Regions from separate parts of the Polaromonas sp. DSP2-3-2b2 genome, predicted to be linked through region 2. Evidence: predicted binding sites of a transcription regulator. Region 2 holds the regulator's gene; the other holds the start of a gene.

Region 1 (4,212 bases), on a different contig from region 2:
TTGCGGGTCGTCTTTCGCTTCCTTGGGCCAGCTGCTGATCAGGTAGTAGTTGATGGCCGGGCGGCAGCTGGCACAGCCGTTGGGCGTGCGCCATTCCAGGAACTGGTACACCTCGGGGATCGACAGCAGCCGGCTAGACCGGATGGCGTCGCGCACCGCCTGGTGGCCGTGGTCGGTGCAGCCGCACATGGCTTTCAGCTTGGGCGTGGCCGAGTAGTCGCCGCCTGCGGTGAACATCAAGATCTGCTCGACCAGCCCGGTGCACGAGCCGCAGCTGGCGCTGGCCTTGGTGTGCTTGCGCACCTCGTCAAGCGTAAAGAGGCCTTTGTCTTTGATGGCCTTGCAGATTGCGCCTTTGGTGACGCCATTGCAGCCGCACACTTCTGCGCTGTCAGGCATGGAGGCGGCCTTGTTGTGGCCCTCATGGCCCACGTCGCCGATGTTGGACTCGCCAAACATCAACTTGTCGCGGATTTCGGCCACGCTGCGGCCGTCGCGCAGCAGCTTGAAGTAGTAGCTGCCATCGACCGTGTCGCCGTACAGGCAGGCACCGACCAGCTTGTCGTCCTTGATGACCAGCTTCTTGTACACGCCGCCGAACGGGTCGCTCATGATGATTTCCTCGGCGCCGTTGCCACCCATGAAATCGCCGGCGCTGAACAGGTCGATGCCGGTGACCTTGAGCTTGGTCGAGGTCAGCGAGCCGGTGTAGCGGCCGATGCCAAACATTGCCAGGTGGTTGGCCAGCACCTTGCCCTGCTCGAACAGCGGCGCCACCAGGCCGTAGGCGATGCCCCGGTGCGCGGCGCATTCGCCGACGGCGTAGATGCGCGCGTCGGTCGTGGTTTGCAGGGTGTCGCTCACGACGATGCCGCGGTTCACATGCAGGCGCATTTTTTCGGCCAGCGCGGTGTTGGGGCGGATGCCGACCGCCATGCAGACCAGGTCGGCCGGGACTTCAGTGCCGTCCTTGAATTTCACCGCCCTGACGCGGCCATCTTCTCCGCCAACGAGCTCCTGCGTCTGCGCGCCGATCAAAAATTGCATGCCGCGTTCGGCCAGCGACTTTTGCAGCAGCTTGCCGGCCACGTCGTCGAGCTGGCGCTCCATCAGCCAGTCGCCCACGTGCACGACGGTGACTTCCATGCCGCGCTTCATCAGGCCGTTGGCCGCTTCCAGGCCGAGCAGGCCGCCGCCGATGACGACCGCATGCTTGTAGATGGCGGCCGCGTCGATCATGGCTTGCGTGTCGGCAATGTCGCGGTAGGCCAGCACGCCTTTGAGGTCCTTGCCCGGAATCGGCAGGATAAAGGGGTTGGAGCCGGTGGCCATGATCAGCCGGTCGTAGTCGGCGCTGACGGTTTCACCCAGTGCGTTGGCGGCATGCACCACGCGGCGCACGCGGTCCACGCTCGTCACGGTCCAGCCGGCGTGCAGCGTGATGTGGTTGTCCGTGTACCAGGACCAGTCGTTCAGCACGATTTCATCGAGCGTCTGTTCGCCGGCCAGCACGGGCGAGAGCAGGATGCGGTTGTAGTTCGGGTGCGGCTCGGCGCCGAACACCGTGATGTCGTAGAGCTCCGGCGCGATTTTCAGCAGTTCCTCCAGCGCACGCACGCCGGCCATGCCGTTACCAATCATTACCAGTCTGGATTTTTTCATCGTGAGCCCCGTAGGCAGTTCGCAAAAACAAAAAAGGCGTCCACACGGGTAGCAAAGCCTTAGCCTGCTGCTTCCGTGGGGACGCCATCGTCCTGTCTGCCCAATCCGCCATTGCACCGGGCCTACACGCCGCCAGCATTGGCAGCGGCGATATTTATGCAAGGGTTGTGCCATGTATTTTTATTTCACTATTAATGAATGAAAAGTGCTGTTTGCGCACAGTGGGTAGGCATGAGCAGCTATTAAAAAAATAGTGTTGACCAGCGTGGTCAACCCCTTGCGTGGTGCATCGGCGCCTTGAAATTGTGCGTTGCACCATGCCGGTGGAGGCGGGCGCGCAAGCACTGGGAGCACACCGGTTTTCCCATGCCGTTTTTGTGCGTTCATTCCGCCTGCAAGTGGCCTGCAAGTTTTCAATCTCAAAATCAGATGCTGCGGGTTGCAGGCCTCTTGCATTGCCTGTGCATATGGCCCGAAACTCGCATGCTCATGTGCATTGTTTTAAGAGGGAGCTACCTATGACCGCTGTTGCCGACATTCTCAAAGCCAAGGGCGAAGCCATCGTCCATACGATCGGGCCGAACGACTCGGTCTTCGATGCGCTGCAGCGCATGGCCGACAAGCGCATTGGCGCCTTGCTGGTCATGGAAGGCGAGCAGATTGTCGGCATCGTCACCGAGCGCGACTATGCCCGCAAGATTGCGCTCAAGGGCCGCACTTCGGCGTTGACGCTGGTGCGCGACGTCATGACCACGTCGGTGATGTTCGTCAAGCCCAGCCAGACCAGCGAGGAATGCATGGCGCTGATGACCGACAACCGGCTGCGCCACCTGCCGGTGGTCAAGGACGACCGGCTCGTCGGCCTGATCTCTATCGGCGACTTGGTCAAGGACATCATTTCCGAGCAGAAGTTCGTCATTGAGCAGCTTGAGCACTACATTTCCGGCCAGCGCAGCTGACCGGCGTGCCTGATCTGGCGGCCTGAACCCTTGCCGGCTCAGGCCGTCAGTTTTTCCACATGCGCCTGGCGCGTGTACAAAAAGTCGATCACCGCCTTGCGGTAGTGCAGGTACTGGGTGCTTTCAGCCAGTTCCACGCGGTTGCGCGGGCGCGGCAGGTCCACGCTCAGCACTTCGCCAATAATCGCCGACGGGCCGTTGGTCATCATCACGATCTTGTCGCTGAGCAATACGGCTTCATCGACATCGTGCGTCACCATGACCACCGTGCTTTGCGTGTTGGCAACGATCTGCAGCAGCTCGTCCTGCAGCTTGGCGCGGGTCAGCGCATCGAGCGCGCCAAAGGGCTCGTCGAGCAGCAGCACCTTGGGCTCCATCGACAGCGCGCGCGCAATGCCGACGCGCTGCTTCATACCGCCCGAAATCTCGCCGGGCCGCTTTTGTGCTGCGTCACTCAAACCGACCATGGCCAGCACCGCATCGGTGCGCGCCTTGAGCTGGGCCTTGCTTTCTGTCGCTGAAAACACGCGCTCGACCGCCAAATAGACATTTTCAAAGCACGTCAGCCACGGCAGCAGCGAATGGTTCTGGAACACCACCGCGCGCTCCGGGCCGGGGCCGGCGATTTCGCGGTTGGCGCACAGCAGCACGCCCTGCGTCGGCATCGTCAGGCCGGCAATCAGGTTGAGCAGCGTCGATTTGCCACAGCCCGAGTGGCCGATCAGCGCGACGAATTCGCCCTTGGCGACTTTGAGATTGACGTTCTGCAGCGCGCAGAACGGGCCTTTTTTGGTCTTGAAGACCTGCTCGACGCCCTGGATGTCGATGTACTGGGGATTGACGGAGGTGTTCATGGTCATGTTCCTTGGGTAGGTCGGCAGCTCAGCTCTTGACTTCTTCAAACGTGAACGCCGTGGCCAGCTTGATCAGCGCGTATTCCAGCATCAGGCCGACGATGCCGATCACGAAAATCGCGATGATGATGTTCTTGACGTTCAGGTTGTTCCACTCGTCCCAGACCCAGAAACCGATGCCGACGCCGCCGGTCAGCATCTCGGCCGCGACGATCACCAGCCATGCCGTGCCCACGGCCAGGCGCACGCCGGTCAGCATGTAGGGCAGCACCGACGGGAACAATATCTTGGTGACGATCTTCCATTCGGACAGGTTCAGCACCCGCGCCACGTTCATGTAGTCCTGCGGCACGCGCTGCACGCCGACGGCGGTGTTGATGATCATGGGCCAGATCGAGCAGATGAAAATCGTCCAGATCGCGGCCGGGTCGGCGCCCTTGAACACCAGCAGGCCAATCGGCAGCCAGGCCAGCGGCGACACCGGCCGCATCAGGCTGATCAGCGGGTTGAACATGTGGCTCAAAAAGGTGAAGCGGCCAATCAGGAAACCAACCGGAATGCCGACGATGGCCGCCAGCCCAAAGCCCATGGCCACGCGCTTGAGCGACGACAGCACGTTCCAGCCGACGCCCTGGTCGTTCGGACCGTTGCGGTAGAACGGGTCGCTGAACAGCACGACGGCCTGCAAAAACGTGTCCTTGGGCGACGGAATGCTGGCCTTGGTGGCGATGGACACC
Region 2 (4,212 bases):
GCAGAGCACTCCGCGTGGGAGGAACTGCCCGGTGCAGCGCGTCTTGCGAAGGAAAGGCACGCTTCGTCGCAACGCGTGCCGACAGGAAAGAACTTTTAGTGTTCCGCTGGCCGCCGGTTATGCCGTCCAGCCATGATGTTTCGCAGGAAGTGCCTGGCAACGCAACGAAATGACCGTTTCCAACGCGAATTGGAATAACAGCCAGGGCAGGAAAACTTTGCAATGGGCCGTCCAGGTCATGCAACTCTGTTTGCGCGCTCCTGCGATTCTTGCGACCGGCGTGGCTACAATGGCAGAACCCATAGCTGCAAGATTCGTGCCTTATGAAACGCTCCTTTTGTTCTTTCCTCTTGATGGCCTTCCTCGCCGCAGGCGTGGCGCTGCCCGCTGCAGCCGAGAAGGCCGACCGCGACAAGCCGATGAATGCCGAGGCCGATGCCCTGCGCTATGACGACCTCAAGCAGACCAGCGTGTTCACCGGCAATGTCGTCATCACCAAGGGCACGACCATCATCCGCGGCGCACTGGTGGAGGTCAGCCAGGACCCCGAGGGCTACCAGCTGGCCGTGGCCACGGCGGCGCCGGGCAAGCTGGCCTACTACCGCAAGAAGCGCGACGGCGTCGATGAGTACATCGAAGGCGAAGGCGAGCGGATCGAATACGACAGCCGCGCCGACCTGGTGAAATTCATCAAGCGCGCCGTGGTGCGCCGCTTCAAGGGCGCGACGCTGAGCGACGAAACCACCGGCGGGCTGATCGTGTACGACAACAACACCGATGTGTTCACGGTCGACGCCGGCGCGCAAACCCGCACCGCCGACAATCCCGGCGGACGGGTTCGCGCCATGCTGTCGCCGCGCGGCACGGTGTCTGGCGCCACCGCCGCCCCGCCAGCCGGCGGACCGGCGCCCGTTTTACGCCCCAGCACCACGCTGGGCACGGGCGCAGCCCCGAAAGCACCTTGACCCCATGAATCGAGCGATTGAAAAAATACCTCCGCAGGAGGGCGCGGTTCGCCTCGACACGTCCAGCAGCCTGGTTGCCCACGGATTGCGAAAGTCCTACGGCAGCCGCCTGGTGGTGCAGGACGTGTCGCTGTCGGTGCAAAAAGGCGAGGTGGTCGGCCTGCTGGGCCCGAATGGCGCGGGCAAGACCACCTCGTTCTACATGATCGTCGGCTTGGTGCGCGCCGATGCGGGCGAGATTTCCATCGACGGCCAGCCGGTCGAGCACATGCCGATCCACAAGCGCGCGCGCCTGGGCCTGAGCTACCTGCCGCAGGAAGCGTCGATCTTTCGCAAACTCACAGTCCAGGAAAACGTTCGCGCCGTGCTGGAACTGCAGCGCGATGCCGCCGGCAAGCCGCTGGGCCGCGCCGAGCTGGAGTCGCGGCTCGATGCGCTGCTCAAGGACCTGCGCGTCGACCATCTGCGCGACTCGCCGGCCTTGTCGCTGTCGGGCGGCGAGCGCCGCCGCGTCGAGATTGCCAGAGCCCTGGCCACCCAGCCGCGCTTCATCCTGCTCGACGAGCCGTTTGCCGGCATCGACCCGATTGCCGTGATCGAGATCCAGCGCATCATCGGTTTTCTCAAGTCGCGCGGCATCGGCGTCTTGATCACCGACCACAACGTTCGCGAGACGCTGGGCATTTGCGATCACGCCTACATCATCAGCGACGGCCATGTGCTGGCCAACGGCACGCCGGCCGAGATCGTGAACAACACCGAGGTACGCCGGGTGTATTTGGGCGAACACTTCAAGATGTGATGCGCCAGTCATGAAACAAGGACTTTCACTGCGCGTTTCGCAGCACCTGGCGCTCACGCCGCAGCTGCAGCAGTCGATCCGGCTGCTGCAGCTCTCGACGCTGGAGCTGAGCCAGGAAGTCGAGCAGATGCTCGATGAAAACCCGTTTCTCGAACTGGCGGACGACAGCGCGCCGCGCGAGGAATTTGGCCTGGACCAGACCGACACCCCGGTCAGCCAGGACAGCCGCGAATTCGAGTCTGCTACGGATTCAATAGCTGTAAGCGCAGACACAGCAAGCGCAAGCGCATCAAAAGAGTCTGAAACCACAGCAGAGGCCGGCACCGAGGCCGCGCTGGAAGAAAGCTGGGAAGGCGATGGCTCGGTCGAGTCTTCGCCCGACGACAGCGAATGGGGCGGCGACGCACCAGCGCGCAAGAACAACCTGGACGACAGCAACGCCGAAGCGTCCGACCTGACCGGCGCGCACGAGTCGCTGCAAGACCACCTGCACCGGCAGGCGCTCGGCCTGCGCCTGTCCGAACTCGACCGCGCCGCCCTGCACTTCCTGATCGAGTCGCTCAACGACGACGGCTACCTCGAAGACAGCCTGGCGTCGCTCGCCGCCGGACTGGCCAGCGGCGACCCGGAGCAGGCCGAAGAACTGGAAGAGCAGTTCGCCATCGCCTTGCAACTGCTCCAGCACATGGAGCCTGCCGGCGTCGGCGCGCGCACCCTGGCCGAATGCCTGCGACTGCAACTGTTTGAGTGCAAGAACAGCCTGGAGTCGTGCGCCGCCATGGCGATCTGCCAGCAGCCGATGGAGTTGCTGGCCAAGCGCGATGTCAAGCGCCTGTCGCACCTGTGCAAATTCCCCGAAGACGCCATCAAGGGCGCGATTGGCCTGATCGCCCGGCTCGACCCCAAGCCCGGCCGGCGTTTTGCCAATGTCGAGCGCAACCTGATCGTTCCCGACGTGATCGTCGTCAAGGCCGGCCGGGGCTTCAAGGTCACGCTCAACAGCGACGTCATGCCCCGGCTGCGGGTCCACGACATCTACGCCAGCGCCCTGCGCCAGCACGGCGGCCGGGGCGGCGGCCAGGCGCTGCAGCAGCGGCTGCAGGAAGCGCGCTGGTTCATCAAGAACATCCAGCAACGTTTCGACACCATCCTGCGCGTCAGCAACGCCATCGTCGAGCGGCAAAAAAACTTCTTCACCCACGGCGAGCTCGCCATGCGGCCGCTGGTGCTGCGCGAGATCGCCGACGAACTGGGCCTGCACGAATCGACGATTTCGCGCGTCACCACCGCCAAGTACATGGGCACGCCGTTTGGCACCTTCGAGCTGAAGTATTTCTTTGGCTCGGGCCTGGGCACCGAGAGCGGCGGCAATGCGTCCAGCACCGCCGTGCGCGCGCTGATCAAGCAGTTCATAGCAATCGAAAGCCCGAAAAAGCCGCTCAGCGACAGCCAGATTTCCGAAATGCTCAAGGAGCAAGGCATCGAATGCGCCCGCCGCACGGTGGCCAAATACCGCGAGGCGTTGCGCATCGCGCCCACGAATTTACGCAAAGCGCTGTGATGTTGCCCCCACGGTCGTTCGCTTCGCGTAACTCCCTGCCCCCCCGAGGGGGCCGCTGCGCCTGCGGTCTGGCAAAGCCAGTCCCGCGGCCCCTGCTGGTGGGGAGCGACACGCTGCATCCTTGCCACTGCGTGTGGTTCGCTCTTTATCCGTTCGCCCTGATGTAGATACGGGTTCTACCCAACAAAGCTGCGGCTCCTCACAATCAGCCCAGCACAGTGAGATAACTTATGAACCAACTCCAACTCTTCCTCCCCTGCGCCGCCGGCGTCGAGAACCTGCTGGCCGCCGAAGTCCGGCGCATCACCGGCATCGAGGGCAAGGCCTGGCGCGCCGGCGTGCAGCTGCAGGGCTCGTGGCGCGAAGCGCTGCAGCTCAACCTGCACAGCCGCCTGGCCCAGCGCGTGCTGATCGAGCTGCAGCACGGCACCTACCGCAGCGAGCAGGACCTGTACAACGCGGCGGCCAGCGTCGCCTGGGAAATCTGGTTCACGCCCGCGCAGACCTTCAAGGTCGAGATCACCGCCCAGCACAGCCCGCTGCAAAGCCTGAACTTTGCCGCGCTCAAGATCAAGGACGCGATTGCCGACCGCTTCCGGCACAAGTTCAACGACGTGCGCCCCAGCGTCGATACCCGCTGGCCCGACGTGCGCGTGTATGTGCACCTCACCACCGACACCGTGACGGTGTACATCGACACCTCGGGCGAGCCGCTGTTCAAGCGCGGCTGGCGCGAGGACAAGGGCGACGCGCCGCTCAAGGAAACGCTGGCCGCCGCGATGATCGCCGCCAGCGGCTGGGACCAGCTGTGCAAGGACGGCGTGCCGCTGTACGACCCGTGCTGCGGCTCGGGCACCATCGTCATCGAGGCGGCGCAGATCGCC

The links. Region 2 encodes sigma-54, which starts transcription at its own class of promoters, with help from an activator protein. Its sites were predicted from a motif close to TGGCANGNAANCTGCTTT; they were not measured.
Region 1: the regulator sigma-54 is predicted to act here: its motif matches at 1,818-1,835, upstream of nirB (nitrite reductase large subunit NirB).

Annotation. Positions count from the first base shown of each region.
Region 1 covers NZ_JAFCTH010000002.1:256,231-260,442, reverse strand. Annotated here, with positions in the region: gene nirB (nitrite reductase large subunit NirB) at 1-1,662, opposite strand, end outside; gene ACP7AD_RS03175 (CBS domain-containing protein) at 2,181-2,621, shown strand; gene ACP7AD_RS03170 (ABC transporter ATP-binding protein) at 2,660-3,475, opposite strand; gene ntrB (nitrate ABC transporter permease) at 3,504-4,212, opposite strand, start outside.
Region 2 covers NZ_JAFCTH010000023.1:6,206-10,417, reverse strand. Annotated here, with positions in the region: gene lptA (lipopolysaccharide transport periplasmic protein LptA) at 324-965, shown strand; gene lptB (LPS export ABC transporter ATP-binding protein) at 970-1,767, shown strand; gene ACP7AD_RS15690 (RNA polymerase factor sigma-54) at 1,778-3,328, shown strand; gene ACP7AD_RS15685 (THUMP domain-containing class I SAM-dependent RNA methyltransferase) at 3,559-4,212, shown strand, end outside.